One region of the Methylobacterium oryzae genome, then DNA from elsewhere that is predicted to be linked to it. Evidence: predicted binding sites of a transcription regulator. Region 1 holds the regulator's gene; each other region holds the start of a gene.
What was found. The regulator LexA, encoded in region 1, represses DNA repair genes until DNA is damaged. The targets are predictions, from matches to a motif close to TGTTCNNNNTGTGTTCNG.

Region 1 (7,793 bases):
AGGAATACCTGGAGGAGAAGACCTGGGAACGGGCGCGCTGGCGCTACGGCGGCGAGGTCCCGGACGGCGTCGCGGCGACGCTGCGCGAGGAGCTGCGGCTCATCGCCAAGATGAAATACGCCCGCTACTTCCTGACCCTGTTCGACGTGGTCGAGTTCGCTCGCGGCCGGGGCATCCTCTGCCAGGGCCGCGGCTCGGCGGCCAATTCCGCCGTGTGCTTCTGCCTCGGCATCACCGCGGTGGACCCGTCGAAGCACCGGCTGCTCTTCGCCCGCTTCATCTCGGAGAACCGCGGCGAGCCCCCCGACATCGACGTCGACTTCGAGCACGAGCGCCGCGAGGAGGTGATCCAGCACCTCTACGCCCGCTACGGCCGGGAGCGCGCCGCCCTCTGCGCCACGGTGATCCACTACCGGCCCCGCATGGCGATCCGCGAGGTCGGCAAGGTCCTGGGCCTGACCGAGGACGTGACCGCGGCGATCGCCGACACGGTCTGGGGCTCCTGGGGCACCGGCATGCCGGACCAGCACGTGCGCGAGGCCGGGCTCGACCCGGAGAACCCGGCGATCCGGCAGGCGCTCGACCTCGCCCACCAGCTGATCGGCTTCCCCCGCCACCTGTCGCAGCATGTCGGCGGCTTCGTGCTGACCCGCGGCCGCCTCGACGAGACCGTGCCGGTGGGCAACGGCGCCATGGCGGACCGCACCTTCATCGAGTGGGACAAGGACGACATCGACGCGATCGGCCTGATGAAGGTCGACGTGCTGGCGCTCGGCATGCTGACCTGCCTCAAGCGCGGCCTCGATTTCTTGGAGAAGGATCACGGCACCTTCTACGAGACGCTGGCCGACCTGCCGCAGGACGATCCCGCGACCTACGCGATGCTGACGAAGGCCGATTCCGTCGGCGTGTTCCAGGTCGAGAGCCGGGCGCAGATGTCGATGCTGCCGCGCCTTAAGCCCAGGGAGTTCTACGACCTCGTGGTGCAGGTCGCGATCGTGCGCCCCGGCCCGATCCAGGGCGACATGGTCCATCCCTACCTGCGGCGACGCTCCGGGATCGACCCGGTCGAGTACCCGGCCCCGCACCCGGATCACGGCCCGGCGGACGAGCTGAAGGAGGTCCTGCAGAAGACCTACGGCGTGCCGCTGTTCCAGGAGCACGCCATGCAGATCGCCATCACGGCGGCGGGCTTCACCCCGGCCGAGGCCGACGGGCTGCGCCGGGCGATGGCGACCTTCCGCCACGTCGGGTCGATCGGCGGCTTCGCGGACAAGTTCGTGGGCGGCATGACCCGCCGGGGCTACCCGCAGGACTTCGCCGAGCGCTGCTTCGCGCAGATCCGGGGCTTCTCGACCTACGGCTTCCCGGAGAGCCACGCGGCGAGCTTCGCGCTCCTCGTCTACGCCTCGGCCTGGATGAAGTGCCGGCACCCCGACGTCTTCCTGGCCGCGATCCTCAACGCCCAGCCCATGGGCTTCTACCAGCCGGCCCAGCTGGTGCGCGACGCCCGGGCCCACGGGGTCGAGGTGCGGGGCGTCTGCGTCAACGCCAGCGACTGGGACTGCACCCTGGAGCCGGCCGGGGATCCGGCGCTGCACGCCGTGCGGATCGGTCTGCGCGTCGTGCGCGGCCTGCCCGAGGCCGCGATGCGCCGGCTCGTGCGGCTGCGCGCCAACGGCTACGCCAGCATCGAGGGCCTGCAGGCGTCCCTCGCCCTGCCCCGCAACGCCCTGGAGCGGCTGGCGGAGGCGGACGCGTTCCGCTCGCTCGGCCTCGACCGGCGCGCCGCCCTGTGGATGGTCCGCACCCTGGAAGGGACGTCATCCCGCAAGGCCGCCAAGGCCGATGCGAGCGAGCGCCGCGCCCATCTTCTCGACGCACCCCTGCCGCTCTTCGCGTGGCACGCCGATGACGGCCTGTTCCGGCACGAGCCGGCGGTGGACCTTCAGCCCCTGGCCCCGTCCGAGGCCGTGGCCGAGGATTACGCCGCCACCGGCCTGTCGCTCCAGGGGCACCCGGTCGCGTTCTTCCGGGGGCGGCTCGCCCGGATCGGCGCGATTCCGGCCCGGGCCCATCTCGATCCGGCGCTGCCCCAGGGGGCGCGGGTCACGGTGGCAGGGCTCGTGCTGATCCGCCAGCGGCCCGGCACCGCCAAGGGCGTGGTCTTCCTGACGCTGGAGGACGAGACCGGTATCGCCAACGTGATCGTCTGGAAGACCGTGTTCGAGGCGAACCGCCGGATCGCCATGCAGGCGCGGTTCCTCGCCGTGCGCGGCCGGATCCAGCGGGCGGACGGGGTGGTCCACCTCGTGGCGGAGGGGTTTCGCGACCTCACCGCTGCCCTGCGCGATCTGCGCGAGGCCGGCATGAAGCTGCCGCCCGAGAACACGGATTTCGGCGTGCCCCCGGACCGGCGCGTGTTCCCCAGCCGGGATTTCCACTGAGGCCGGCACTTCGACCAGCCCCTCGACCAGCCCCTCGACAGGCCCCTCGACAGGCCCCGCGCCGCGCGTAGAGTGCGGCGATGTCGAGCTTCGCCGTCCCGCGCCTCCTCCTCGCCGCCTGCGCGGCCCTGCCCCTCCTGGCGGAGGCCGCCCGGGCCGACAGCTGCGACGACCTCACCCGCCAGATCGCCGACGCGATCGGCGGCCGGGTCGGCAAGCGCGCCGGCCCCAGCATCGACATCCGCGTGGCCGGCCCGATCAAGTTCGACGTGACCTGCCGGGCCGAGCCGATCGTGCAGGCGACCTCCGCCGAGCCGAGCCCCTCGGCGACCTTCTTCCGCGACCTGTCGGTGGCCTCCGAGATCCTCATCGGCCAACCGGCCGCGACCGTCGAGCCGATCATCGCCACCGCCTACCGGACCGCGCTGGCGGAGCGGCGCAAGTCGTTCATCCAGCAGAACGGCTGGTCGGCGTCCTGCTACACCGACCCGGGCAGCAGCACGATGCGCACCCTGTGCTCGGTGGGGCGTATCCCGCCGGGCTGAGGCGGACCTGAGCCGGCAGGATGCGTGGCCTGGGCCCGCTCAGTACTCGATCACGCCGTCGAGCGCGTAGTGCTTCACGGTCTTCCGGTTGGCGATCAGCTCGTCGACCGTGGGCTCGCCCTTGAGGGCGCGGGCGATGGCGAGTTTCGTGGCCTCGTAGTTGGTCCGGTAGAGGTCCTTCTGGTCGAGGTTGTCGTCCTCGGCGCAGCGCTGATCGAGCCAGATCATGATGATCATGCACAGCTCGTCGAGCCCGTCCTTCGGCAGGATGCCCTCGATGATGCAGTCCACGATCGCGTCGCCGGTGGCGGCCTGGACCACGCCGCCGAGGAGCTCGGCATACTCGGCCGTGTGGATCGTGACCTTGGTGGTCATCATCGTGGCCGGGCGCACGAGCTGGTTGAGGTCGCGCACCACGAACATCCGCGTGTGGCCCTGGACCTGCCCCATCATCGACGCGAAGGCCTGACCGACCGGGCCGCGCACCGAGCCGATCAGCACCTCCGGCATGGCGTCGGTGTACTGGCCCTCGGCCGCCAGCACCGTGGCCTCGCCCGTGCGGAACCAGATCTCTTGCATGTTCGAACTCCACCTGATCGGAGCCCGCGGGAGACATCATCGGCGGCCTCGCGTCAATCGCCCCGAAGCCGGCTCCCATCCCGGCCGCCCCTGCCCTCGCCCGCGCTGCGGCGCGGGCGCGGACCCGTGCCGCCCCGCGTCGCCGCGATGCGGCCGCCGGCATCCGCGACGGCGCGCATCTCCACCCCTGCGCGGCCTGTGGCCTTGAGGAACGCGGACAGGCGAGGCAGGGAAGATCGGAGCGCGGCTCCGGGAGCGGTCCCGGGCCTGGCCGTTCCGGTGGGCGCGCGGCGCCGTGCCGGGCATGCGGGAGGAACACGATGGCGGAGAGCACGGACCGGGGCTCCGGCTGGAGCCTTCAGGCGAGCGCCGTGCCCGACGGGGTGCGCCTGGAACTCGCCCTCGCCGACCTCGGCGGTGCGCCGGTCACCGCCGCGATCGTGCTCGACCGGACGGAGGCCCGGGCCTTCGCCCGCGCCCTGCTGGCCGCCGCCGGCGACGCCGCGGAGCGGACCTTCCCGAAGCCGGGCGCCTGAGGACGCGCCGCCGGCCGGTCAGCGCACGCCGAGGCCCGGATTGCGGCCCGGCAGGCGGGGGACCACGGTGCCGCGCTTCTCGATCGGCGCGTCGCAGGCGTAGGCGAACTCGGTCTTCAGCGGATCGAACACGGTCTCGCCGGTGATCCGGCAATCCTCGCGCACGGTCTCGTCGAGATAGGCCCGGGCGGCGGTGCGGAAGCGCTTCACCCGGGTGGCGCCCGGCTCCGGATCGATCCGGACCTCGCTCAGGTTGCAGCCGGTATACTCGCGCAGGGCGTTGGACACGATCAGCATCCGGCGCAGCTGCCGGTTGTCGTAGACCTCGTAGGGCTCCTTGCAGCCGATCGTGACGACCTGGGGAGTGAGCGCCACGTAGTTCCGCGAGATGTAGGAGAATCCGGTGGTGCAGCCGGCGAGGCCGAGGGCGGCGAGGCCGAGGGGCAGCAGAGCTGCGGGTCGTCGCATCCTCGTCATTCCAAGAGGGTCCCAGCCCGCACCCCGGATCCGCCGCCTTCCCGGCGGGGCGCCGCGATGCATTGAAACGGCTCCGCTTGCGCCGTCAATGCGTTTCTCGACCTTCTCCCGCGGGCGCGCCCGCGGCGCGCCGAGCCGAGCGGTGCCGCTCTTGCGGAACACTTGCGGAACGTTTAACCTGTTCGTGATTTGTTTCGGAGACCGTCACGTGGCGGTCCGCCAAGCCGCGAGTCCCCCGTCGATGCTCACGCGCAAGCAGCTGGACCTCCTGCGATTCATCCAGAGCCGGATGCAGGAATGCGGTGTCCCGCCGTCGTTCGACGAGATGAAGGATGCCCTCGATCTCAAGTCGAAATCCGGCATCCACCGGCTGATCACGGCGCTCGAGGAGCGCGGCTTCCTCCGGCGCCTTCCGAATCGGGCGCGCGCCATCGAGGTGATCCGGATCCCCGAGAGCCTGACCCAGGCCGCTCCGGCGACTCAGGCCCCCGCCGAGCCGCGCCGCTTCACGCCGAGCGTGGTCGAGGGCGGTAAGTCCAAGCAGCCGCCGGCCCCGGCGAGCACGCGGATGATCGACGAGTCCGGCCGCGCCATCTCGATCCCGGTCATGGGCCGGATCGCGGCCGGTACCCCCGTCTCGGCGATCCAGAACCAGAGCCACGCCATCACCCTGTCGCCGGACTTCGTGGCCGGCGGCGAGCACTACGCCCTCGAGGTGCGCGGCGACTCGATGGTCGAGGCGGGCATCCTGGACGGCGACCTCGTGGTCATCCGCAAGCAGGAGACGGCCAATACCGGCGACATCATCGTGGCGCTGATCGACGACGAGGAGGCGACGCTCAAGCGCCTGCGCCGCCGCGGCTCGTCGATCGCCCTCGAGGCCGCCAACCCGGCCTACGAGACCCGCGTGCTCGGGCCCGACCGGGTCCGGATCCAGGGCCGCCTTGTGAGCCTCGTCCGCCGCTACTGAAGCGGCTCGGCCGGCGCGTCGCCGGGGGCGAGGTCTCCGCCCGGCGCGGCGTCGGCCTCCGGCGTCGCGGCGACCCCGTCCTCCGCGGGGCGGTCGCCCGGCTCCGCGGTGACCGGCCGCGGCGGTCCCGGCCCGCGCCCGGCGGCCGGCCGCCAGGGCACGGCGCGGCCGTCGTCCCGGGCGTAGCGCGCGGCGAAGCCATCGCCGTCGGTCCGGAGGGCCACGGCCCCGCGGGCGGCGAGGACGCGCCGGTCGATCACCAGCGGCCCCGTGCAGGTCGGCGGCGCCGCGAGGCCCGTGATCAGCACCGCGGCGCGGGCGCAATCCTCCGGGAAGGCCCGCCGGTCCCGGACCAGGGCGACCGCCCGCCCGTCCGGCAGCCGGGCGGTGCAGCCGAGCCGGTCGCAGCGCCCGCTGCCGGACCGGACGATCAGCCCCGCGGACCGCCGCCCGTCGCCGTCCGCCTTCAGCCACTGCTCGAGGACGAAGCCCGAAGGGCTGCCGAGGGCCGCGAGCCGCCCGTCCGGGCCCCTCACCGCGGCCCCCGCGCCCTGCCGGTCGACGTAGAGGTCGTAGTGGTTGGGCCGGGCCGCGAGGACGAGCCCGAGCAGGACCGGCGGCACGGCGAGCCAGCGCAGGCGCGAGGCCGGCAGCGTCCCCAGCAGCAGGCCGGCGGTCAGCAGGGCGAGCGCCCCGGCGCCGAAGGCCGGCAGCACCAGGACCGCCCGCTCGAACCCGGCGATCCAGTCCGAGATCGCCAGCATCCCGGCCACCGCCTGCCCCATCAGCCACCAGACCGGCCGGTCGAGGGCGAAGGGATAGGCGAGGCAGCCGATTACCGCGGCCGGCATCACCACCAGGGAGACGAGCGGCAGGGTCAGGGCGTTGCCGACGAGGCCGAAGGGCTGGACCGTCTGGAAGTGGTAGGTGGCGAAGGGGGCCGTCGCGACCTGCGCCACCAGGGTCGTGGCCAGGGTCCCGGTGATCGCCGACAGGCCGGTCCCGACGAGCCGCCCGATCCGCCCGGCCCCCGGGCGCACGAGCAGCCGCCCGTCGATCAGCCGCGCGCAGGCGATCAGCCCGGCCACGGCGCCGAAGGACATCTGGAAGCTCGGGCCGAGCAGGCCCTCCGGCTCCCGGGCGAGCGCGATCAGCGCCGCGAGGGCGAGGTTGCGCATCGACAGGGCCGGCCGGTCCACCAGGATCGCGCCGAGCATGATCAGGGTCATGATCAGCGAGCGCTCGGCCGCGATGTCCCAGCCCGAGAAGGCGCAGTAGGCGGTGACGCCGACCATGGCGAAGCCGGCCGCGATCTTCTTGATCGGCCAGAGCAGCGCGCAGAGCGGCACCGCGGCGAGGAGCGCCCGCACCAGCCAGAACACCACGCCGGCGGCCAGCACCATGTGGAGGCCCGAGATCGACACCACGTGGTAGATGCCGGCGGCGCGGAGCGCGTCGTTGGTGGCCGGCCCGATGAGGCCGCGCTTGCCCGTCACCAGGGCCGCCGCCACCGCACCCGCCTGGCCGCCGGCGGCCTCCGCGATCCGGCGCGTGAGCCCGTTGCGCGCCGCGTCGAGCGCAGCGGCGAGCCGCAGGCCCAGCGGCGGCGGCCCGGACGGTTCCCGGACGGTGACGGTGCCGATCAGCGAGCCCACCGCGCCGATCCCCTGGAAATAGGCGTCCCGGGCGAAGTCGTAGCCGCCGGGCCGGGCCGCCTCCGGGGGCGGAAGCAGCCGGGCCGTGGCGGCGACGCCGTCCCCGGGACGCGGGATCGGCGTCTTCCGGAACGAGACCCGGACCCGGGCGGGCCGCGCCTCCGGCGCGAGGCCGGCGAAGCTCTCCACCCGGATCACCAGCCGGGCGCCCACCTCGCGCTCGTCCAGGGCCTCGACCGTTCCGACGAGCGGGCCGATCGTGGTGCGGGTGAGGATCGGTGCGGCGACCTGCGAGACCCGCCAGGTCGCCGCCGCGAAGCCGAGGAACGCGGCCGCCACCGCGAGCGCCGCCGCCAGGGCCGCCGGCCGCGCGCCGAGGACGGGGACCGGCGCCAGCGCGAGGCCGGCCGCGATCAGGGGGGCGGCGAGGCTCGGCGCGCCGTCGGCCGCCGCGAAGTAGACCAGGATCCCGCCGCCGAAGGCCACCGCCAGCCAGGGGAACAGCCGGCGCTGCTCGGCCTCGCGGGCGAGGCCGGCGACGACCCAGTCGCGGAGCGCCGGGAGGGCGGCCGGGAGGGCGGCCA
Region 2 (7,793 bases), 250 kb from region 1:
GTTCCTCAACAAGGTCGACATGGTCGACGACGAGGAGCTCCTGGAGCTGGTCGAGCTGGAGGTGCGCGAGCTGCTCTCCAAGTACGACTTCCCCGGTGACGACATCCCGATCACCAAGGGCTCGGCGCTGATGGCGCTCGAGGACAAGGAGCCGAAGATCGGCAAGGAGGCGGTCCTGGCGCTGATGGCGACCGTGGACAGCTACATCCCGCAGCCGGAGCGTCCGATCGACATGCCGTTCCTGATGCCGATCGAGGACGTGTTCTCGATCTCGGGCCGCGGCACGGTGGTGACGGGTCGCGTCGAGCGCGGCATCGTGAAGGTGGGCGAGGAAGTCGAGATCGTCGGCATCCGGGCGACCACCAAGACGACGGTGACGGGCGTGGAGATGTTCCGCAAGCTGCTCGACCAGGGGCAGGCGGGCGACAACGTCGGCGTGCTGCTGCGCGGCACGAAGCGCGAGGACGTGGAGCGCGGCCAGGTCGTGTGCAAGCCGGGTTCGGTGAAGCCGCACTCGAAGTTCAAGGCCGAGGCGTACATCCTGACCAAGGAGGAGGGCGGCCGCCACACGCCGTTCTTCACCAACTACCGGCCGCAGTTCTACTTCCGGACCACGGACGTGACCGGGATCTGCACGCTGCCGGAGGGCACCGAGATGGTGATGCCGGGCGACAACGTGACCATGGACGTGGCGCTGATCGTGCCGGTGGCCATGGAGGAGAAGCTGCGCTTCGCCATCCGCGAGGGCGGCCGCACCGTCGGCGCCGGCGTCGTCGCCGCCATCAACGACTGAGCTCGAGCAAGCATCCTTAGCAGGGCGCGGCGGGGTGAAGGCCTCGCGTACCCCGCCGTCCCTCTCAAGGTTCCAGGATCATGAACGGTCAGAACATCCGCATTCGCCTCAAGGCGTTCGATCACCGCATCCTCGATGCGTCGACCAAGGAGATTGTCTCCACGGCCAAGCGTACGGGCGCGACCATCCGCGGCCCGATCCCGCTCCCGACGCACATCGCCAAGTTCACCGTGAACCGCTCGCCCCACATCGACAAGAAGTCGCGCGAGCAGTTCGAGATGCGCACGCACAAGCGGGTGCTCGATATCGTCGATCCGACGCCTCAGACCGTGGACGCGCTGATGAAGCTCGACCTCGCCGCTGGCGTGGACGTGGAGATCAAGCTCTGAGTCCGCTGAGGACTTAGAGCTTACCGTTTCATCGCGCGAGGGAGAGAACCTATGCGCTCAGGCGTCATCGCACAGAAGGTCGGCATGACCCGCGTCTTCACGGACGCGGGGGAGCATGTCCCCGTCACCGTGCTCAAGATCGATCAGTGCCAGGTGGTTGCCCACCGCACCGTCGAGAAGAACGGCTACGTTGCGCTGCAGGTCGGCGTCGGCAAGGCCAAGGTCAAGAACGTCTCGGCCGCCGAGCGGGGTCGCTTCGCGGTCGCCAAGGTCGAGCCGAAGAAGAAGCTCGCCGAGTTCCGCGTGTCCGAGGACGCGCTGATCCCGGTCGGCGCCGAGATCACCGCGGACCACTTCATCCCCGGCCAGTTCGTGGATGTCACCGGCACCACGACCGGTAAGGGCTTCGCCGGCGGTATCAAGCGCTGGAACTTCGGCGGCCTGCGCGCCACCCACGGCGTGTCGATCTCGCACCGCTCGATCGGTTCGACCGGCGGCCGCCAGGACCCGGGCAAGACCTTCAAGAACAAGAAGATGCCGGGTCACCTCGGCGTCGAGCGGGTCACCACCCAGAACCTGCGCGTCGTGCGCACCGATCCCGAGCGCGGCCTGATCTTGGTCGAGGGCGCGGTCCCGGGCGTCGCCGGCGGCTGGATCCAGATCCGCGACGCGGTGAAGCGCAAGCTCCCCGCCGACGTTCCGCTGCCGGGCAAGTTCCGCGAGAACGGCGCCTCCGCCCCGGCGACCGAGGCCCCTGCGGCTGAGGAGACCGCGTGATGAAGCTCGATATCAAAACCCTCGACGGTGCCGGCGCCGGCTCGGTCGAGCTGAACGAAGAGATCTTCGGCCTGGAGCCGCGCGCCGACCTGCTGCAACGCATGGTCCGCTGGCAGCTCGCCAAGCGGCGCGCCGGTACCCACGCCGTGCAGAACCGCTCGGACGTGAACCGGACCCGCAAGAAGCTCTACAAGCAGAAGGGCACCGGTAACGCCCGCCACGGCGCGGCCTCGGCGCCGCAGTTCCGCGGCGGCGGGCGCGCCTTCGGCCCCGTGCCGCGCGACCACAGCCACGACCTGCCCAAGAAGGTCCGCGCGCTGGCGTTGCGCCACGCCCTGTCGGCCAAGGCCAAGGCCTCGACCCTGATCGTCGTCGACGACATCAAGATCGAGGATCACAAGACCAAGGGTCTCATCGAGCGCTTCGGCAAGATGGGCCTCTCGAACGCGCTGATCATCGGCGGTGCCGAGGTCGACGTGAATTTCGGCCGGGCCGCCCGCGCCATCCCGCAGATCGACGTGCTGCCCGTGCAGGGCATCAACGTCTACGACATCCTGCGCCGCGACACGCTCGTCCTGACGAAGGCTGCCGTCGACGCGCTGGAGGAGCGTTTCAAATGAGTGCCGATCCGCGCCACTACGACATCGTCGTCTCCCCGGTCATCACCGAGAAGGCGACCAACCTGACCGAGCAGAACAAGGTCGTCTTCCGCGTCGCCCCCAAGGCGACGAAGCCTCAGATCAAGGAGGCCGTCGAGAAGCTGTTCGACGTGAAGGTCACGGCCGTGAACACCCTTGTCACCAAGGGTAAGAAGAAGATTTTCCGCGGTCTCCGCGGACAGCGCTCCGACGTGAAGAAGGCGATCGTGACCCTGGCCGAGGGCCACTCGATCGACGTCACGACCGGGCTCTGAGGACGGGATTTAGGGATCCAAGCCGATGGCCTTGAAGACATTCAAACCGGTCACGCCGAGCCTGCGCCAGCTCGTGCTCGTCGACCGCCGTGAGCTCTACAAGGGCAAGCCGGTGAAGGCGCTGACGGAGGGCAAGTCGTCCTCCGGCGGCCGCAACAATCTCGGCCGCATCACCGTCCGCTTCCGCGGCGGCGGCCACAAGCGCGTGCTGCGCAACGTCGATTTCAAGCGTCGCGAGCAGCTCGGCGTCGCCGCCACGGTGGAGCGGATCGAGTACGATCCGAACCGCACGGCGTTCATCGCGCTGATCAACTTCCCCGACGGGAAGCAGAGCTACATCCTGGCCCCGCAGCGCCTGCAGCCGGGCGACAAGGTGGTGGCCGGCGAGAGCGTCGACATCAAGCCGGGCAACGCCGCTCCGGTCGGCTCGATGCCGGTAGGCACGATCGTCCACAATGTCGAGCTGAAGATCGGCAAGGGCGGCGCGATCGCCCGCTCGGCCGGCAACTACGCGCAGATCGTCGGCCGCGACCAGGGCTACGTGACGCTCCGCCTGAACTCGGGCGAGCAGCGCCTGGTCCACGGCCAGTGCTTCGCCAGCGTCGGCGCGGTCTCGAACCCGGACCACATGAACATTTCGCTCGGCAAGGCCGGGCGCAACCGTTGGCTCGGCAAGCGCCCGCACAACCGCGGTGTGGCGATGAACCCGGTCGACCATCCGCACGGCGGCGGCGAGGGTCGCACCTCGGGCGGCCGCAACCCGGTCACGCCCTGGGGTGTGCCCACCAAGGGGAAGAAGACCCGGTCCAACAAGCGGACCGACGTGTTCATCCTGTCCAGCCGCCACAACCGCAAGAAGTAATCGCTATGGCACGCTCTCTCTGGAAGGGGCCGTTCGTCGACGGCTACCTCTTCAAGAAGGCCGAGGCGGCGCGGGGCTCCTCGCGCTCCGAGGTCATCAAGATCTGGAGCCGCCGCTCCACGATCCTCCCGCAGTTCGTCGGGCTCACCTTCGGTGTGCACAACGGGCAGAAGCACATCCCGGTCTACGTCACCGAGGAGATGGTCGGGCACAAGTTCGGCGAGTTCTCGCCGACCCGCACCTTCCCGGGCCACGCGGCCGACAAGAAGGCGAAGAGGCGCTGAGATGGGCAAGCAAGCCACCCCCCGCGCGCTCCCCGAGAACGAGGCGAAGGCCGTCGCGCGCATGCTGCGCGTCAGCCCGCAGAAGCTCAACCTCGTGGCGCAGATGATCCGCGGCAAGAAGGTCGACACGGCGCTCGCCGAGTTGCAGTTCTCGCGCAAGCGGATCTCGACCGAGGTCAAGAAGTGCCTCGAGAGCGCCATCGCCAACGCCGAGAACAACCACGACCTGGACGTCGACGACCTCGTCGTGTCCCAGGCCTTCGTGGGCAAGGCGCTGGTTCTCAAGCGTTTCCACGCTCGCGCCCGCGGCCGCGGCGCGCGCATCCTGAAGCCCTTCTCGAACCTCACCATCGTGGTTCGCGAAGTCCGCCAAGCCGAAGCGGCTTGAGGAGGATCTGATGGGTCAGAAAGTCAACCCGATCGGTCTCCGGCTCGGCATCAACCGGACCTGGGATTCCCGCTGGTTCGCCAACAAGGGCGACTACGCGAAGCTCATGCACGAGGACGTCGCGATCCGCGCCGCCCTCATGAAGCAGCTCAAGCAGGCGGCGGTCTCCAAGATCGTCATCGAGCGCCCGCACCGGAAGTGCCGGGTCACCATCCACTCGGGTCGTCCGGGCGTGGTGATCGGCAAGAAGGGCGCGGACATCGAGAAGCTGCGCAAGCTCGTCGGCACGATGACGAAGGCCGACGTGACCATCAACATCGTCGAGGTGCGCAAGCCCGAGATCGACGCCACCCTGGTGGCCGACTCGATCGCCCAGCAGCTCGAGCGCCGCGTCGCCTTCCGGCGTGCCATGAAGCGGGCCGTGCAGTCGGCCATGCGTCTGGGCGCCGAGGGCATCCGGATCAACTGCTCGGGCCGTCTCGGCGGCGCCGAGATCGCCCGCCAGGAATGGTACCGCGAGGGCCGCGTCCCGCTGCACACGCTGCGCGCCGATGTCGACTACGGGACCGCTACGGCGTTCACGACCTACGGCACCTGCGGCATCAAGGTGTGGGTGTTCAAGGGCGAGATCCTCGAGCACGACCCGATGGCCCAGGACAAGAAGGCCCAGGAAGAGGGCGGCCGCTCCGGCGGACGCCGTGAGCGCGATGGCGAGGGCGGCCGCGAGCGCGGACGCCGCGAGCGCGAGCACGCGTAAGGTAGGAAGCCATGCTGCAACCGAAAAAGACCCGCTTCCGCAAGCAGTTCAAGGGCCGCATCCACGGTGCGGCCAAGGGCGGCTTCGAGCTGAACTTCGGCCAGTTCGGCCTGAAGGCGGTGGAGCCCGAGCGCGTCACCGCCCGCCAGATCGAGGCGGCCCGCCGCGCGATCACCCGCGAGATGAAGCGCCAGGGCCGCGTCTGGATCCGGGTGTTCCCGGACGTCCCGGTCTCGTCGAAGCCGACCGAGGTCCGTATGGGCTCCGGTAAGGGCGCCCCGGATTACTGGGCGGCCCGGGTCCATCCCGGCCGGATCATGTTCGAGGTCGACGGCGTTGCCGAGAACATCGCCAAGGAGGCGCTCCGCCTCGGCGCCGCGAAGCTCCCGATCCGCACGCGGGTCGTCCAGCGCATCGCCGACTGAACGGAGGATATCGTGAAGTCGACCCAGAGACTGTCTGATCTGAAGGCGCTGTCGCCGGATCAGCTGAATGACGAGCTGATCAACCTCAAGAAGGAGCAGTTCAACCTGCGCTTCCAGGGGGCCACCGGCCAGCTCGAGAACGTCGCCCGCGTCCGCGAGGTCCGTCGCGACATCGCCCGTGTCCGGACTCTGCAGCGTTCCAAGACGCTGCAGCAGGCCAAGGGCTGAGGCGGGTTTTAGGAGACAACCATGCCGAAGCGCATCCTGCAGGGCACCGTCGTCAGCGACAAGGGTGAGAAGACCATCGTGGTGAAGGTGGAGCGCCGCTTCACGCACCCGGTGATGAAGAAGACCGTGCGGCGGTCGAAGAACTACCACGCGCACGACGAGGGCAACGTCGCCAAGGTCGGGCAGACGGTGTTCATCGAGGAGTGCCGTCCGTTCTCCAAGACCAAGACCTGGAAGCTGGTCGAGGGCGAGGCCGCCCAGGCCGAGGCCGGCGAGGCCGCCTGATCCCGGGATCCCGGCGGCTGCGGTCTCCGCGTCCGCCAGATCCCGGCCCGCGGCGTCGCGGGATGGTGCCTCCTTTGGGGTGACCATCCCGGGGATGCCCGGCGACCGGTACGACGAACGCCCGGACGCAATTCGACTCGCGAGAGCCGGATTCGTGCCGGGCGTCGTCGTTTTCGGCGGCATGTCTGGCGGTTGGGTCCTGGTCGCCGGCGGGCCGAGCCTGCTGCGGGACCGCGGGAGGCGTCGCCATTGCGGCTGGCGGTCGTCCCGTCCCGGCGCGTTGTGTCGGCGTTCGTACGGGTCCTCGCGGGCGATTACCGGATTGGATTGCTGTCGCGGGGCATCCGGGGCTCGAGCCGGGATTTCGTGACTTGCGTCCAGCAAAACGGCGTTCCGGCCTTGCTGGCTGAGAACAAAACGGGTACATAAAGGCGGTGGCGACGCGCGTTGTGAACTGCGTCCAACCCCTTCATAAGGAGCCCGCCAGATGGCCCAGCCCGCATTGAAAGTGGTCGACATGCCCCCGGTGGACAAGGACAAGTCCAAGGCCATTGACGCTGCCCTGGCTCAGATCGAGCGCGCCTTCGGCAAGGGCTCGATCATGCGGCTCGGCAAGAACGACAAGGTCCAGGAGGTCGAGACCGTCTCGACCGGCTCGCTGGGCCTCGACATCGCGCTCGGCGTCGGCGGCCTGCCGCGCGGCCGGGTGATCGAGATCTACGGTCCGGAATCGTCCGGCAAGACGACGCTGGCGCTCCACACGATCGCGGAGGCCCAGAAGAAGGGCGGCGTCTGCGCCTTCGTGGATGCCGAGCACGCCCTCGACCCGGTCTACGCCCGCAAGCTCGGCGTGAACCTCGACGACCTGCTGATCTCCCAGCCCGACACGGGTGAGCAGGCGCTCGAGATCACCGACACGCTGGTGCGCTCGGGCGCCATCGACGTGCTGGTGGTCGATTCGGTGGCCGCGCTGACCCCGCGGGCCGAGATCGAGGGCGAGATGGGCGAGAGCCAGCCGGGCCTCCAGGCCCGCCTGATGAGCCAGGCCCTGCGCAAGCTGACCGGCTCGATCTCGCGCTCGAACTGCATGGTCATCTTCATCAACCAGATCCGGATGAAGATCGGCGTCATGTACGGCAGCCCCGAGACGACCACGGGCGGCAACGCCCTCAAGTTCTACGCCTCGGTGCGCCTCGACATCCGCCGCATCTCGACCCTGAAGGACCGCGACGAGGCGATCGGCAACCAGGTCCGCGTCAAGGTGGTGAAGAACAAGGTCGCGCCGCCCTTCAAGCAGGTCGAGTTCGACATCATGTTCGGCGAGGGCGTGTCGAAGGTCGGCGAGCTGATCGACCTCGGCGTGAAGGCCGGCATCGTCGAGAAGTCCGGCGCCTGGTTCTCGTACAACAGCCAGCGCCTCGGCCAGGGTCGCGAGAACTCGAAGGGCTTCCTGCGCGACAACCCGAAGATCGCCGCCGAGATCGAGGGCTCGATCCGGCAGAATTCCGGTCTGGTCGCCGAGAAGATCCTTGAGAACGCCGCGCCGACGGCGGACGATCTCGACGAGGGCGAGGCCTAGGCCGCGCCGCCGCGGGCCGGCGACGGCGCGCGGCGGACTTGGCGACGTTCGAAGATGCGCGGCCCCGGAGTCTCTCCGGGGCCGCTCTTCGTTGAGCGACGGTGAGCGGAAGC
Region 3 (7,793 bases), 2.7 Mb from region 1:
CGCCACGTTGCCGCCGATCGCGACCCGCGTGATCCAGGCGGCGCGCTTGATGTCCAGGGCGCGGGCCAGCGCCGCGTCCCGGCGCGGGATCGTGACGTCGACGGCCCCGCTGGTCGCCGTGAGGGCGTCGAGCAGATCCCGGAAGGCGGTCGCGGCGACCTCCGCGGTCGCGGCCTCGCGCTCCGCGACCGGGACCGCGAGGGCCGCGTCGATCCGCGACGTCAGGCCGGTGACGGCCTCGTGCGCCCGTCGGAGCGGATCGACCGTCTTCGCCACCGCGGCGGTGTCGATCGCGCGCACCAGGCTCAGGAGCGCCGCCAGCCGGTCGATCCGGGTCGCGCGCTGTCGGGCGATCAGGGCCGCGTCGGCGGGCGGGATCCTGTCCGCGGCGATCAGCGCCTGCAGGGTCCGCCCCCGCTCGAGGCGCACGGCGAGCAGGATCTCGAGGAGGATACGGCTGCCTTCCGTGAGCGCGACGACGCGGCGGCTCTCCCGCTCCTGCGCCCCGGCCTCCAGCGCCGTCCGGGCGCCCGCGGCCAGCAGCATGGCGCTGAGTGAGAACAGGATCGCGCACAGGATCGTGCCGATGGACGGACGCGGAAGACGCAGCATGAGGGTCGGGATCTCTCTTCGCGGTGCGTCGAGGCGCGCGGCCCGCCGCCGGGCTGCCCGGTTCGAGCAGGGCGGCCGGTCGGCCTCGGTCGACGGAAAGGCTGAGCGACGCGACAGGCACCCCGACGCGGCGCCGGCCCGGTTCGCTCGAAGGGCGCGGCGAGGGCGCGGCGAGTCCGGGAGTTCGCCCGGTCGGCATCGAAGGTCGAAACCCCGACACGCTACCGTCTCAAGGAAGGACGGCAGTCGCGACCGGCAGAACCGAGCAGGGCCGCGGCGCGAGGCTCGCCCGCGACCGGATCACGGCGCACAGCGTCCATTGGCGGGATCTGCGGACACGGACGCCGGACAAAATCGCGCTCTTACGCACAGAACGACCCTCAATATAGAACTGAAATTCGATAACTCAATCAAACTTGGTCAAAATCTCGCAGTAACCCTCGCGATCTCAGGCATTTGAACCACAATGGCACAGATGTCAATCTTACGTTCTGCGATTTTACTCACGCCTTAGACATCTAAAAATCCACTTTGGGAGCAACATTTGAGTCGTTTTCTATCTTTGGAAATGTATTTTTACGCCGCTTCCGGCCAAAATGACTGGAATTTTCGCTGAACCGTACTGTGGGACAGGTCCGCCGCCTCGCGCGCGCCGCCGCGTCGGTCGCGTGTCAGAACAGCGCCAGCTGCGCGCCGGGCTTCCGGAAGGCGTCGCGATTCAGCGCGATGCGCCCGAAGGCGAAACCGAGACGCGTGCCGGCGAGCCGGACCCGCTGGCCGATCATCGCCGCGTAGGCGCCCTCCCCGCGGAAGCGGTGGCCGAAGCGCGGGTCGTTCTCGCGCCCGCCCCGGGCTTCCCGCAGGAGTGCGAAGGCCCGCGCCCTGCGTTCGGGATAATGCTCGGTGAACCAGTCCGCCACGAGGTCCGCGACTTCGCCCGGGAGGCGCAGCAGCGCGTGGCCGATCCGGCTCGCCCCGTGCGCGCGCGCCTCGGCCAGGATCGATTCGATCTCGTGGTCCGTCAGGCCGGGGATGATCGGCGAGACGTTGACCATGACGGGCACGCCCGCCGCGCTCAGGCCCCGCATCGCCGCGAGCCGCTTGCCCGGCCGCGGCGCCCGCGGGTCGAGGCGGCGGGCGAGGTCCGGATCCAGCGTCGGCAGCGAGATCGCCGCCAGCACGAGGTTCTCCGCCGCCATCTCTGCCAGGAGGTCGAGGTCGCGCAGCACGAGGTCCGACTTGGTGGTGATGCTGACGGGGTGGCGGGCCTCCCGCAGCACCTCCAGAACCGCGCGGGTGAGCCGGTGCTCCCGCTCGACCGGCTGGTAGGGATCCGTGGCGGTGCCGAGGGCGATCGTGTCGGGCCGGTAGCCCGGCGCGGCGATCTCGCGGGCGAGGAGCCGGGCGGCGTCCGGCTTGGTGAAGATCCGCGACTCGAAGTCGAGCCCCGGCGACAGGCCGAGCCAGGCATGGGTCGGGCGCGCGTAGCAGTAGATGCAGCCGTGCTCGCAGCCCCGGTACGGGTTGATCGACCGGTCGAACGGGATGTCGGGCGAGCTGTTGCGCGCGATGATCCGGGCGGACCGCTCTGGCGTGACCTCCGTGCGCAGGGGTGCCGGAGCTTCCGCCGTCCAGGTCTCGTCATGGAACGCCTCGCGCCGGGCGGATTCGTATCGGCCCGTCGGGTTGGCCGTCGCGCCGCGCCCCCGCCGGGCGGCCGGTTCCGCGACGCTCGGCCCGAGTCGCGGCGCGGCCCCGGAGGCGGTCCCGTCGCGCGTGCCCCCCATGACGACTCGCCTCCCTCACGCATCCATATAAGAACATAGAGCGAACGCGATGGCGACGGGCGCCTTTTTTTCAGGCAAATGCGGTTCTGCAGCCCGTCCGAACGGCGACGCGTCGGCGCGCGGGCCGCGGGGCAGTTTACGGCGCCGCAGAATCGTCTATGCGCGCGCTCATGCTCTCCGCCGTGACCTATCTGGCCGAACCGGCCGATCCGGACGCGATCGATCGCCTGGCCGACACGCTCAGCGTGCTCGTCTCCGGCGTGGCCGGCGGCCTCGTCGGCGACGCGGTGATCGTCGCGGGCCGCGAGAGCGAGGCCGTGGCGGCCGTCGCGGAGGCCACGGGCGCGACCCTCGTGCTGCACCGGGGCGGCAATCCCTACGCGGCGGGCGCCGCCGCGGCCCGGCGGGACTGGATCCTGTGCCTGGAGGCCGGCGACGTCCCGGCCGAGGGCTGGATCCGCACCCTCGACCGCTTCGTCGGGACCGCGCGGCCGGAGACGGCGCTCGGCCGCCTGCACCGCCCGGCCGGGCGTTGGCTCGGCCGGCTCGTCAGACGGGCGGAGACCGTCGTCGGCGCCCGGCAGGCCCGGGCCGGCGACGTCGTCCGGCGCGAGGCCCTGCGTGCCGAGGGCGCGTTCACGGGTCGCCTCAAGGTCAGGCCGCTGATCGCTCGGATCGAGCGCGCCTGACCGGAAAGATCTTGCTCGGGAGAATCTTGCTCCGGAAGAATCTTGCGCCCGCTCACGTTGTTGTCGGTCGATCCGCCTCTACAACTCTGGAAGCGCGGCAGGATCGTCGCCGTCTCCGGACATGTCGACGCGCTGAGCCACCCCGATCTGGAAGGATGGTGCAATGGATTCGTCGGGCCTGATGGGGCGCAAGTCGGTCGAGGACATCGTCGAGAGCGGCGAGGGCGAGCAACAGCTCTCGAAGTCGCTGGGCGCCCTCTCGATCACCGCGATGGGCATCGGGGCGATCATCGGCGCCGGCATCTTCGTCCTGACCGGCACGGCCGCGGCCCAGTATGCCGGGCCGGGGATCATGCTGTCCTTCGTGCTCGGCGGCATCGCCTGCGCCTTCGTCGGCCTCTGCTACTCGGAGATGGCCGCGCTGATCCCGGTCGCCGGATCGAGCTACACCTACACCTACGCGACGCTCGGCGAGTTCTTCGCGTGGCTGATCGGCTGGGACCTGATCCTCGAATACGCCATGGGCGCCGCCACCGTGGCGGTCGGCTGGTCGGGCTACGTGACCAGCATCCTGAAGAGCGTCGGCATCGTGATCCCGGCGCAGTTCGCCAACGCGCCGGGCACGCCGATCGAGGGCGGCGGGACCGCGCTGCTGAACCTGCCGGCGGTCCTGATCGTGGCGCTGATCACGATCCTGCTGATGCGGGGCACGAAGGAATCGGCGCTCTTCAACAACATCATGGTCGCGGTGAAGCTCACCGTCGTGGTCGCCTTCATCGCCCTGGGCTGGGGCCACGTGAACGCCGCGAACTGGAGCCCGCTCATCCCGGACAACGACGGGACCTTCGGCCATTTCGGCTACAGCGGCGTTCTGCGCGGCGCGGGCGTGGTGTTCTTCGCCTTCATCGGCTTCGACGCGGTCTCGACCGCCGCCCAGGAGGCGCGCAAGCCCCAGAAGGACATGCCCATCGGCATCCTGGGCTCGCTCGCGGTCTGCACGATCCTGTACGTGCTCGTCGCCGCCGTGCTCACCGGTCTCGTGCCCTACAAGGACCTCAACGTCCCGGACCCGATCGCCAAGGGCGTCGACGTGATCGGCATCGGCTGGTTCAGCCTCCTGATCAAGCTCGGGGCGCTGACCGGGCTGACGACGGTGATCCTCGTCCTGCTCTACGGCCAGAGCCGGATCTTCTTCACCATGGCGCAGGACGGCCTGCTGCCGAAGATGTTCTCCCACGTCCACCCGACCTACCAGACGCCGTATCGCAGCCAGGCGATGATCGGCGCCGCGGTCGCCGTGGTGGCGGCGCTGGTGCCGATCCACATCCTCGGCGAGATGGTGAGCATCGGCACCCTCGCGGCCTTCATCCTCGTCTGCGGCTCGGTCCTCTACCTGCGGCGGGCCGAGCGCACCATGAAGCGGCCGTTCCGGGCGCCCGCCGTGCCGGTCGTGCCGATCCTCGGCATCCTGTCCTGCCTGCTCCTGATGATCGGCCTGCCCCTCGACACGTGGCTGCGGCTGGTGATCTGGATGGCGCTCGGCCTCGTCGTGTACTTCTTCTACGGCCGCAAGCACTCGGTCCTGCGCCGCAAGGAGGGGAACCTCGCGTAGCGCGCGGCCTCACACCGTGAGGCTCGCGCCGCGCCGCAGGTGCTCGTCGAGGCGCGGCATGATCTCCACGAAGTTGCAGGGCCGGTGCCGGTAGTCGAGCTGCTGGGCCAGGATCCCGTCCCAGGCGTCGCGGCAGGCGCCGGGCGAGCCCGGCAGCACGAACACGTAGGTCGCCCGCGCGACCCCCGCGGTGGCGCGGGATTGCAGGGTCGAGGTGCCGATCTTGTCGTACGAGATCCGGTGGAACACGGCCGAGAAGCCGTCCATGCGCTTCTCGAACAGCGGCTCCAGCGCCTCGGGGGTGACGTCGCGGCCGGTGAAGCCGGTCCCGCCGGTGGTGATCACCACGTCGACGCCGGGGTCGCGCAGCCACGCCTCCACCCGCGCGCGGATCGCCGGGACCTCGTCCGGGACGATCGACCGGGCCGCCAGGATGTGCCCCGCCTCGGTGAGGCGCTGGGTCAGGGTGTCGCCCGAGCGGTCGTCCTCCGGGCGGCGGGTGTCGGAGACGGTCAGGACCGCGATGTTCAGGGGGATGAAGCGGCGGGCGTCGGTCTGATCGGCCATCGTGCGGGCTCTCCGGGGCGGGAGACCGATATGGGCCCGGCGGGACTGCTTGTCGCCCCCGGGCCGCCGCGCGCGCAGCCCCCTTGCGGGCCGCGGCGAAGTCGGCTGTGCTCGCTCGACCCCGTCGGAGACCGCTGACCCATGCACATGTACGGCAACTGGCGCTCGGCCGCGGCCTTCCGGGTGCGGATCGCCCTGAAGCTGAAGGGCATCGCCTACGAGGAGACCTTCATCGACCTCGACGCCGGCGACCAGCACGAGCCGGCGTTCCGGAAGATCAACCCGCAGGGCGCGGTGCCGGCGCTGTTCGACGGCGACGGGCCGCCGCTCACCCAGTCGCTGGCGATCCTCGACTACTTGGAGGAGACGCGCGGCGGCGTCCGCCTCCTGCCCGAGGAGCCCCGGGCGCGGGCCCGCGCCCGCTCGCTGGCGCAGGTGGTCGCGTGCGACACCCACCCGCTCTACGTGCCCCGGGTGCGCACCTTCCTGATGAAGCATTACGGCCTGCCCCGGGAGCGCATGCTGGATTTCCTGCGCAACGCCTTCGAGACCGGCCTCCGGACCCTGGAGACGCGCCTCGCCACCGAGCCGGGGACGGGCCGGTTCTGCCAGGGCGATTCGGTGAGCCACGCCGACCTCTGCCTCGTCAGCCTCTGGGTCGGGACGGGCATCTTCGGCATCGACACGGCGGCCTACCCGACGGTCGCGCGAATCGCCGAGGCCTGCCTCGCCCTGCCGGCGGTCGCGGAGGCGCATCCGCTGCGCCAGCCGGGCGCCCCGCCGGCGTGACCGGGCTCCGCGCGCCGCCCGTCCGGTGCGCGACGTCGCACTCGTGACCGGGGGTCGCGGCCGGCGATGTGGTATTCGGCAACCCAGGCCGTGTAAGGAGGCCGGCGACTGATCCCGGTCCGGGGGGAGAAAGAGTGTCGATGGCATCCGTCGAGAACGAGTCGGGCCTTCATCGCGTCGTGGTGGTCGGCGGCGGCGCAGCCGGACTGCAGCTGGTCACGAAGCTCGGCGACAAGCTCGGGCGCGGCAAGCGCGCGCACGTCACCCTCGTGGACCGCGCCCGGACGCATATCTGGAAGCCGCTGCTCCACGAGGTGGCGGCCGGCAGCCTCGACGTCGGCCACCACGCGGTGGATTACCTGCACCACGCCCACATGCACGGCTTCCGCTACCGGATCGGGCGGATGACCGGGCTCGACCGGGAGGCGCGCACGATCCAGCTCGCCGCGAGCCACGACGCGGAAGGGCGCGAGATCACGCCCGAGCGCGCCGTCCCCTACGACACGCTGGTGATGGCGGTGGGCTCCACCACCAACGATTTCGGCACGCCGGGCGTCGCCGAGCACGCCATCGCCCTCGACACCCAGGACCAGGCGGTGCGCTTCCACCAGCGCCTCGTGAACGCCTCGCTGCGCGCGCACACGCAGGCCGGCCCGGTCCGGCCCGGCCAGCTCCACGTCACGGTGATCGGCGCGGGCGCGACCGGGACGGAACTCGCCGCCGAGCTCCACCGGACCCTGCGCCACGTCGTCTCGACCGGGCTCGACAAGATCGACCCGGGCAAGGACATCCGCATCACCCTGGTCGAGGCCGCCGACCGGATCCTGCCGGCGGTGCCGCAGCGCCTCTCGGCGGAGGTGATGCAGCTGCTCAGCAAGATCGGCGTCGACGTGCGCGTGAAGGCGCGGGTCACCGAGGTCCGCGCGGACGGCGTGCAGCTCGCCGACGGCACCTTCATCCCGTCCGAGCTGGTCGTCTGGGCGGCGGGCGTGAAGGCGCCGCCCTTCCTGCAGGGCATCGGCGGCCTGGAGACGACGCGGACCAACCAGCTGGTGGTGACGCCGACGCTGCAGACCACCCGCGACCCCGACATCTTCGCCATCGGCGACTGCGCCTACCTGGTCGAGGCCGGCTCCGACACGCCGGTGCCGCCCCGCGCGCAGGCGGCCCACCAGCAGGCGAGCCACCTGATCGCCCAGATCCCGGCCAAGATCGACGGCAAGCCGCTGAAGCCGTTCCGGTACAAGGATTTCGGCTCGCTGGTCTCGCTGGGCGAGTACTCGACCGTGGGCAGCCTGATGGGGTTCGTGCGCGGCAAGAACATGCTCATCGCCGGTCTGTTCGCCCGGATGATGTACCGCTCGCTCTACAAGATGCACGAGCGGGCGCTGCACGGCACGGCCAAGACCGCCCTCGACACCCTGGCCCGCGCGCTGACCCGGCGCACCGAGCCGCGGGTGAAGCTGCACTGACCGTCGCCGTACGACCCGAGGACGGGCGCCCGGATCGACCGGGCGCCACACAGGAAGGAAACGCCATGATCCTGGTAAGCGTGATGTACCCGGCCGGCCCGAGCTTCGACATGGGCTACTACCTCGGCCACCACATGCCGCTGGTGCGCGAGCGCTGGTCGTCCCTCGGCCTCCACGACGCGAAGGTCGTCAAGGGCGCCGGCACGCCGGACGGCGGCGCCGCCCCGTTCCAGGTGATGGCCCTCCTGACCTTCGAGTCGGTCGA
Region 4 (7,793 bases), 2.8 Mb from region 1:
GGCCAGGGCGGCCGCGGGGTTGGGTTTGGAGTCGGCGACGCCGCCGCCGAACAGGCTCGCGAGGGCGCTGGCCGACGCCGCCACGGGGGCGACCACCGAGGCGACCTCGGTGGAGATGCCCTGGCGCTTGGCGGCGTAGTAGTAGCCGCGGTTGTAGTACTGGTAGGCCTGGGCGACGTTGCCCTTGGCCGTGCGGTAGGCGCCCGCCAGATAGGCCACGCCGTAGCGCAGGTTGGTCTCCGGATCGTACAGGCCGGCGGCGTCGCCGGTGTAGCCCATGCCGCGCGCGGTCGCGTGCTTGATCTGCATGAGACCCAGGGCGCTGCCGCCCTTCGCCCGCGGATTGTAGTTGCTCTCGCGCTTGACCACGGCGTGCACGAAGCTCGCCGGAACGCCGTTCGCCTTCGCCTGCTGCTCGATCAACGCGTCGATATTGTCGCGCGCGCCCTGCCCGAAGGCGGCTGCGGGCGCGACCGCGAGGACGGCGGCCAGGATGAGGCGATGCATTCCGAGACCCGGTGCTGCTTGTTCTGTAGTCAAGCTAGGTCACGGGGAAATGAGGCCGGAAAGCGGCCCCCGTTCGGCAGCCTGTGGGCGGCCGGGGCGACGGGCGTGCTTGTGATCCGCGCGCCACAGGGCGGCGCGCGGACGCGGTCGGCCGGTCTGGGGAGCCGGTCAGGGAAGGATGAAGCGCTCGACCGCGCGGGCGAACCCGTCGGCGTCGTTGCTGTCCGTGACCGCGCTGGCGGCCGCCTGGACGCTCGCCTCGGCATTGCCCATCGCCACGGAGTAGCCGCTCTGTGCGAACATCGGGCGATCGTTCCCGGCATCGCCGAACGTGGCGATCCGCTCGCGCGGGATAGCGAGATGCGCGCTCATCCAGGCGACGAAGCGACCCTTGTCGAGATCGGGCGGGGTCACGTCGAGATAGTACTTCTGCGAGCGGTGGACGGTGGCCCGGCCGGCCAGCGCCGCCGCGATTCGCGTCTCGCAGGCCGCGAGATGGGCGTGGTCGCGGCTGACGCCGACGATCTTGGCGGCCGTACCCATGAGCGTTCCGAGATCCGGCACGACCCGGGGCTCCGCGTCGATCGTGCGGCGCTCCAGGTCGGTGTAGGGACCGTCCGGGTCGCGCAGGCACCACGCGCCGTCGGCGAAGACCCAGACGTCCAGCCCCTCGGCCAGGAGCCGGTCGAGGGCCGCCCGGGCCGCCGGCTCCGGGATGGTCCGCTCCTCGATGATCGACAGGTCCGGCCGGACGACGCTCGCGCCGTTGAAGGCCCCCATCGGCAGGTCGAGGCCGAGCTCCGCCACGAGGCTCCGCAGTCCGATCGGCGGCCGCGCCGAGGCGATGCTGAAGCCGATCCCGGCCGCGCGCAGGCCACGCACGGCCGCCACCGTCGCCGCCGTCAGGCGCTTGTCCCCGGTGACCAGGGTGCCGTCGACGTCCGAGATCACCAGGGCGATCCCCGCGGCCTTGCCGGTACCTGCTGTCATCGCGTCACTCCCCACCCGGATCCCGGCGCGCAGCGGTGGCGAGTTCCGCCACGACCCGGTCGGCAATCGCCTCGGGCGGCTCGAGGATCCCGACGGTGATCGGGTGCTCGTCGGGGCCCGGGACCTCGAGGGTGGCGAACTGGCTGTCCAGGAGATGCGGCGACATGAAGTGACCCTGGCGCTCCGCGAGGCGCCGCGCGATCAGGGCCTTGTCGCCGTCGAGGTAGACGATGCGGACCCGCCGGCTGCCCCGGGTGAGGACGTCCCGGTACGCGCGCCGGAGCGCCGAGCAGACCACCACGCCGGACTCGCCGGCGTCGAGGCGCTGCTGGATCCAGGTCGCGATCCGGGCGAGCCACGGCGCGCGGTCCGCGTCGTCGAGGGCGTGGCCCGCGTGCATCTTCGCCACGTGCTCCGGCGCGTGGAAGCTGTCGCCGTCCACGAAGATCCAGCCGAGCTTCTCGGCGATCAGCGCCGCCACGGTGCTCTTCCCGGACCCCGAGACGCCCATGACCACGAGCACCTGAGCGGCCGTCCCGGCATCGAATGGCGGGTCTGATTGGGACGTCATCCGGACCACCGTGGCTCCGAGGCGCGCCGGGGCGCCGCGCGTCACGATCATGCGGAGCGCGCGCGCGGAAGGGAAGATCGCCGCGCCCGACGTTGCCGCCGTGTGGCAGGAACCGTCGCGCCGCGGGCCGCGTTGACGACCCAGAACGCGAACATTTAGGGAACATGAGTCGCATGGCTACCACCACCGCGAAGGCGACGTCGAAGGCCGATCGGGATTCTGGAGGGCGCCAGGATGCGCGCCAGAACGCGCCGGAGAACCCCAAGACCGACCCGAAGGACGTGTCGAACCAGATCAAGGATCCGGACCAGTGGACCACCGGCGGCGAGCCGATGACCGGCGCGCAGGCCTCCTACCTGAAGACGCTCTCCGAGGAGGCGAAGGAGCCGAAGGCGTTCGATCCCGACCTCGACAAGGCCGAGGCCTCCAAGCGGATCGACGACCTGCGCCACAAGGCCGGCCACGCCTGAGCCGTCGCGGGCGCGCCCTCGCCGGGCGCGCCCGCCGCGCGGGGCGGTGCATATCCCGCCCGGAATCAGCCCGATGCCCTGTTTCGGACACTTCGTTAAGCCGGCGGCAAGCGCGGGCCGGTAACAGCCTTCCGAGCGCGTGAGGCCACGCGGACGGCGGGACGGGAAGGCGCGTTCGACCATGGATGAGCCGGGCGGCGACGGGGCGGGGCGGCGCGCGGTGCGATCCCGGGCGGCGGCCGCCCTGACGGATCGGATCCCTGTCGCGACCGCGCGCTTCGCCCGCGACGTCCGCGGATCCACCGCGACCGAGTATGCCCTGCTCGGGGGCCTGATCTTCCTCGTCGCGGTCGGCAGCATCCGCTACTACGTGTCCCGCGTCAGCGCCGTCTACGGCGACATCACCGCGGCGGTGACACAGGGTCAGTGAGCGGATCGCGCCGGGGCCGTGCGGCCCTGGAGTCGATGGGCCGACTCGTTACCGTCGACAGCGCTCGGATTTGTGTCCCGATATTTCAGCAGCGCGCGCTGCGCCCGGCATTCGTCGTCCCTGTGCCCCGAAAAAGCTGTGCTTAACGAGGATGACTTAGCAGTCTCGGTCGTGGCGGGCGGAGTGTGGCTCACCCGCTACGGACACCTGGGCCGCTATGGGCTAGGCACGGGCTCGGCAATACCGATGGGCAACATCTGGATGCGCAAACTTCCCCTCGTCCTGCTCGCCGTCACGGCGATGTCGGGCTGCACGTACCTGCCCGCGGCGGGTCCGACGGCGAGCGCGATCCAGGCCGGGGCCGAGGTCGCCACGGCCGACGGCGGGATCCTTGCCCGCTACGAGATCATCGACGTCACGCCCTCCGTGGTCGAGGCCCTGCGCGGCCGCCCCCTCGACAGCCTGCTCGCCTCCTTCGGCGACCATCGCCCCTCCTCCGAGCCGGTCATCGGCATCGGCGACATGGTCTCGGTCTCCGTCTGGGAAGCCGGATCCGGCGGCCTGTTCTCCGGACCCCTCGTCGCCGACCGCTTCTCCGCCGGATCCAAGTCCGCCCTCATCCCCGAGCAGCCCGTCGGGCGCGACGGCGCCATCTCGGTGCCCTATGCCGGCCGCATCAAGGTCGCCGGCCGCCGCACCCAGGACGTGCAGGCGCTCATCGAGAACGAGCTCGCCGGCAAGGCCATCCAGCCCCAGGTGCTGGTCTCGGTCACCCGCCCGATCTCCCAGGCCGTCACCGTCACCGGCGAGGGCGCCGCCGGCGCCCGCCTGCCGCTCTCGGGCCACGGCGACCGCATCCTCGACGTCATCGCCGCCGCCGGCGGCAACCGCGCGCCGGTCAACGAGACCTTCGTGCGGCTCTCGCGCGGTCCGGTGACCGCGACCGTGCCGCTGACCACGGTGGTGTCGAACCCGCGTGAGAACATCTACCTGCGGCCCAACGACGTGCTGACGCTGGTGCGCGACCCGCAGACCTTCATCGCGGTGGGCGCGCTGGGCAACAGCACCGAGCTGCCGTTCCAGGCCGACGGCATCACGCTGGCGCAGGCGCTGGCCAAGGCGCGCGGCCTGTCGGACTTCGCCGCCGACCCGGCCGGGACGTTCATCTTCCGGTTCGAGCCGGCCAGCGTCGTGCGCCGGCTCAGCCCCGGCTCGAAGCTTCTGGGCACGCCTCTGGTGCCGGTGGTCTACCGGATCGACATGCGCGACCCCAACAGCCTGTTCGTGTCCCAGGCGTTCCGGATGCGCAACCGCGACCTGATCTACGTGTCGAACGCGCCCTTCACCGAGGTCCAGAAGGTCCTCACCGCCTTCAACGGCGTCACCGGACCGGTCGCCTCCGCCGCGACGGCCTACGCCTACGCCAAGTAGGGACCGGGTCGTCGACAGGACCGCCGCGGAAAAAAATCGCGTTTCGCCGCGTCCTCGCGTATGGGCACTGGGTGCGGGGCGGGATCGAGGCTATGGAGCCGCATCCGCCGTCGCGCCGACGTGTCGCGCAAGGATGCCCAGAAGAGCCCGATGAAGATCGGACGTTTCGTCCCCGCCCACGGGCCGCTCCGGCCCGCACTGATCGCCCTGAGCCTGTGTCTCGCGCTCCTGCCGGCCACCCAAGCGGTGGCCGACGTGGTGGTCGGCGTCGCGGTTCCGCGGTCTGGTCCCTACGTGGCGGTCGGCGAGCAGGTCCTGCGCGGCGTCGAGGCCGCCGCCCGGGACGCCAACGCCATGGGTGGCCTCGACGGCCAGCCCGTGACCCTCGACGTGCAGGACGATGCCTGCGACTCGAACACCGCCATGGCGGTGGCCAACCACTTCGTCCGGTCGAACGTCCGTCTCGTCGTCGGCCATGTCTGCTCCAACGCCTCCATCGCGGCCTCCGACATCTACGCCCAGAACGGGGTAGTGATGATCACCGCGGCCTCGGTGGCGGCCCGGCTCACCGACCGGGGGCTGCCGAACATCTTCCGGGTCTGCGGCCGCGACGACGACCAAGCCCGCCTGTCCGCCGCCGTGCTGGCCGAGCGGTTCCGCGACCGGAAGATCGCGCTGATCCAGGACCAGACGCCGGCGGCGCGCAGCCTCGCCGCCGCCACCAAGGACAACCTCAACCGCATTGGCGTGAACGAGGCGCTGTTCCTGTCGTTCTCGCCGAGCGACGCCGACGACGCCGCCCTGGTCGACCGCCTCAAGGGCGCGGGGATCGAGGTCGTCTACTACGGCGGCGACGCCGCCGAGATGGGCCGCCTCGTGAAGATCGCGGCGGACCGGGGCTTCCGGCCGCAATGGTTCGGTACCTCGGCCATCGCCACGCCGGACTTCGCCAAGATCGCCGGATCGGCCAGCAACGGCGTGCTGATGACCTTCTACCTCGACCCGAGCCGGCAGCCCGCCGCCGCGGCCGTCGTGAAGGCCTTCAAGGCCGAGGGCGTCGATCCCACGGGCTCGACGATCTACGGGTACGCGGCCATGCAGGCGCTGGTGGCGGCCGGCAACTTCGCCCACTCCACCGAGCCGAGGCCGATCGCGCAGGCGCTGCACACCGAGCGCTTCGATCTCGTGCTCGGCACCGTCGGCTTCGACGCTAAGGGCGACGTCACCGCCCAGGGCTACGTGCTCTACGTGTGGAAGGACGGGAGCTTCACGCCGGCCGGCAAGTGAGGGGCGGACCCCGCACAGGCAACCTCACAAGGTCTCTGCGGCCTCGACCTCCGCGCCGCGGCCGAGGCCGCGCAGCAGCTCTGCCAGATGCGGGCGGACCCGCAATTGCAGGGCGTGCAGCCGCCGCACCGCCGCGCTGAGTTCCCCGTCCCGCCCGAGCATCGCGTCGGCGTAGCCGATCATGCGCGCGTTCGGCCAAGCCGGCTCGCGCAGGGCGTGGAGCCGCTCCACCAGGGCGGCGGCGGACGCGTCCGGCTCGGCCTGCGCGAACAGGGTCAGCAGCGCCGCCGTGGAGCGCGACAGGCCGTAATGGCAGTGGACCAGGAGATGGCCGGCCCCGTCGAGCGCCCGCCCGAAATCCAGGATCGCCGCGACGTGCTCCGGCTCGGGCGGGACGAGACCGTCGCCCGGGCCGAGGCAGTCGTGGAACCGGAGGGTCGTGCGGGCGTGGGCGCCGTAGGCGGTGAAGGCCGCGGGCTCCGGCGTGCCGGGATCGAGCAGCGACAGGACGTGGCTCACGCCGCGCGCGCCGTGGCCGGCCAGTTCCTCCAGGCCGCAGACGGTGTGCAGGGTGACGGCTGGCTCGGTTCGCATCCCGGGCGCCTAGCACGGGCACGGTCCGGTTTCGAGGCGCCACGGAACTGCCCGGGCCGCCCGCGGCTTTCGAGAACCGGCACGCACGTGCTACCTGCGACCCCCGATCCGGCCCGGACGGGTCGGACCTGCTCGGACGAGATGCCGTTGGACGAACCTCACCTCGCGCGATCCCCCGCGGCCGGGACGCGGCGCCGCAGCGTGCTGACCGCCAGCCTCGGCGCCGCCGCGGCCCTGACCGGGCCGCTCGCCGCGCCGGCCCGGGCCGAGTCCGCCCCGGAGCTGCGCTGGCGCCTGTCCTCCGCCTACCCGAAGACCCTCGACATCCTGTACGGCGCCCCCGAGGCGCTCAGCCGGATCGTCGCGGAGGCCACCGACGGGCGCTTCCAGATCCAGGTCCAGGGCCCCGGCGAGCCGGTCCCGGCCGAGGGCCTGCTCGACGCCGTGGCCGCCGGCACTGTCGAGATGGGACACGGTCCTGCGACCCTCGGCATGGCCAAGGATCCGACCTTCGCGCTGGCCACCGCGGTGCCCTTCGGCCTGAACGCCCGGGGCGCCGCCGCGTGGTGGCAGGCGGGCGGCGCCGCCGAACTCTTCGCCGAGGTCTTCGCCAAGGCCGGGCTGGTCTGCCTGCCGGGCGGCAACACCGGCGCCCAGATGGGCGGCTGGTTCCGTCGCGAGATCAAGACCCTCGCGGACCTGCAGGGCCTGAAGTTCCGGATCGGCGGCATGGGCGGCCAGGTGCTCGCCAAGTTCGGCGTCCAGCCGCAGGCGGTGCCGGGCCCGGAGATCTACGCGGCCCTGGAGAGCAAGAAGCTCGACGCCGCCGAGTGGATCGGGCCCTACGACGACGAGCGGCTCGGCCTGCAGAAGGTCGCACCGATCTACCATTATCCCGGCTTCTGGGAGGGCGGCGCCCTGCTGCACTTCTGGTTCAACGCCGAGAAGTGGAAGGCGCTGCCGAAATCCTACCAGGGGATCCTCCGGGCCGCGGCGGCCGAAGTCGGCGCCGACGTCCAGGCCAAGTACGACGCCCGCAACCCGCAGGCCCTGCGCCGGCTGGTGGCCGGGGGCGCGCAGCTGCGGCCGTTCCCCCAGGACGTCATGGAGGCCGCCCTCAAGAACGCCAATGACGTCTACGCCGAGATCGCCGCCAAGAACGCCGATTTCCGCCGCGTCTACGAGGCGATGCGGACCTTCCGCAACGAGGAGTACCTCTGGTTCCAGGTGGCAGAGTACACCTACGACAACTTCATGATCCGCGCCCGGGCGCGGGGCTGAGGCGCGCGCCGCCGCCGGAGGCCGGCGCGGCGCCCCGGGGGCGCTTCAAAGATGGGGACGTCGGGGCCGCGCCCGATTGCCACGCGATCGGGAACGGCTCTAGCGTCCGGCACGGCATCGGCGAGGGGAGGGCTGCATGTTCGGGACGCTGCGGGTCGGATTGGCTCTGCTCGGGGCGGCGCTGCCCCTCCAGGCCTTCGCACAGTCGGCCGCCAACCTGTCGGCCCTGCGC

Region 2: recA (recombinase RecA) is a predicted target of LexA. The motif match lies at 6,510-6,527, and genes of this name have one in related genera.
Region 3: LXM90_RS26405 (PA0069 family radical SAM protein) is a predicted target of LexA. The motif match lies at 2,429-2,446, and genes of this name have one in related genera.
Region 4: LXM90_RS26890 (DUF3072 domain-containing protein) is a predicted target of LexA. The motif match lies at 2,216-2,233, and genes of this name have one in related genera.

Annotation. Positions count from the first base shown of each region.
Region 1 covers NZ_CP090349.1:2,793,599-2,801,391, reverse strand. The annotation lists gene LXM90_RS13455 (error-prone DNA polymerase) at 1-2,447, shown strand, start outside; gene LXM90_RS13450 (hypothetical protein) at 2,528-2,992, shown strand; gene fae (formaldehyde-activating enzyme) at 3,032-3,571, opposite strand; gene LXM90_RS13440 (hypothetical protein) at 3,892-4,107, shown strand; gene LXM90_RS13435 (hypothetical protein) at 4,126-4,575, opposite strand; gene lexA (transcriptional repressor LexA) at 4,826-5,554, shown strand; gene LXM90_RS13425 (ComEC/Rec2 family competence protein) at 5,548-7,793, opposite strand, start outside.
Region 2 covers NZ_CP090349.1:2,540,339-2,548,131, reverse strand. The annotation lists gene tuf (elongation factor Tu) at 1-793, shown strand, start outside; gene rpsJ (30S ribosomal protein S10) at 874-1,182, shown strand; gene rplC (50S ribosomal protein L3) at 1,234-1,959, shown strand; gene rplD (50S ribosomal protein L4) at 1,959-2,579, shown strand; gene LXM90_RS12210 (50S ribosomal protein L23) at 2,576-2,872, shown strand; gene rplB (50S ribosomal protein L2) at 2,898-3,734, shown strand; gene rpsS (30S ribosomal protein S19) at 3,740-4,018, shown strand; gene rplV (50S ribosomal protein L22) at 4,020-4,406, shown strand; gene rpsC (30S ribosomal protein S3) at 4,417-5,163, shown strand; gene rplP (50S ribosomal protein L16) at 5,175-5,588, shown strand; gene rpmC (50S ribosomal protein L29) at 5,601-5,816, shown strand; gene rpsQ (30S ribosomal protein S17) at 5,838-6,101, shown strand; gene recA (recombinase RecA) at 6,619-7,680, shown strand.
Region 3 covers NZ_CP090349.1:5,533,345-5,541,137, forward strand. The annotation lists gene LXM90_RS26400 (methyl-accepting chemotaxis protein) at 1-612, opposite strand, end outside; gene LXM90_RS26405 (PA0069 family radical SAM protein) at 1,284-2,399, opposite strand; gene LXM90_RS26410 (hypothetical protein) at 2,558-3,088, shown strand; gene LXM90_RS26415 (amino acid permease) at 3,252-4,700, shown strand; gene moaB (molybdenum cofactor biosynthesis protein B) at 4,710-5,267, opposite strand; gene maiA (maleylacetoacetate isomerase) at 5,409-6,056, shown strand; gene LXM90_RS26430 (NAD(P)/FAD-dependent oxidoreductase) at 6,197-7,528, shown strand; gene LXM90_RS26435 (EthD family reductase) at 7,594-7,793, shown strand, end outside.
Region 4 covers NZ_CP090349.1:5,631,591-5,639,383, reverse strand. The annotation lists gene LXM90_RS26905 (lytic transglycosylase domain-containing protein) at 1-507, opposite strand, end outside; gene LXM90_RS26900 (Cof-type HAD-IIB family hydrolase) at 676-1,497, opposite strand; gene LXM90_RS26895 (gluconokinase) at 1,502-2,068, opposite strand; gene LXM90_RS26890 (DUF3072 domain-containing protein) at 2,242-2,538, shown strand; gene LXM90_RS26885 (Flp family type IVb pilin) at 2,720-2,968, shown strand; gene LXM90_RS26880 (polysaccharide biosynthesis/export family protein) at 3,230-4,399, shown strand; gene LXM90_RS26875 (branched-chain amino acid ABC transporter substrate-binding protein) at 4,550-5,686, shown strand; gene LXM90_RS26870 (tyrosine phosphatase family protein) at 5,711-6,280, opposite strand; gene LXM90_RS26865 (TRAP transporter substrate-binding protein) at 6,428-7,561, shown strand; gene LXM90_RS26860 (phosphatase PAP2 family protein) at 7,698-7,793, shown strand, end outside.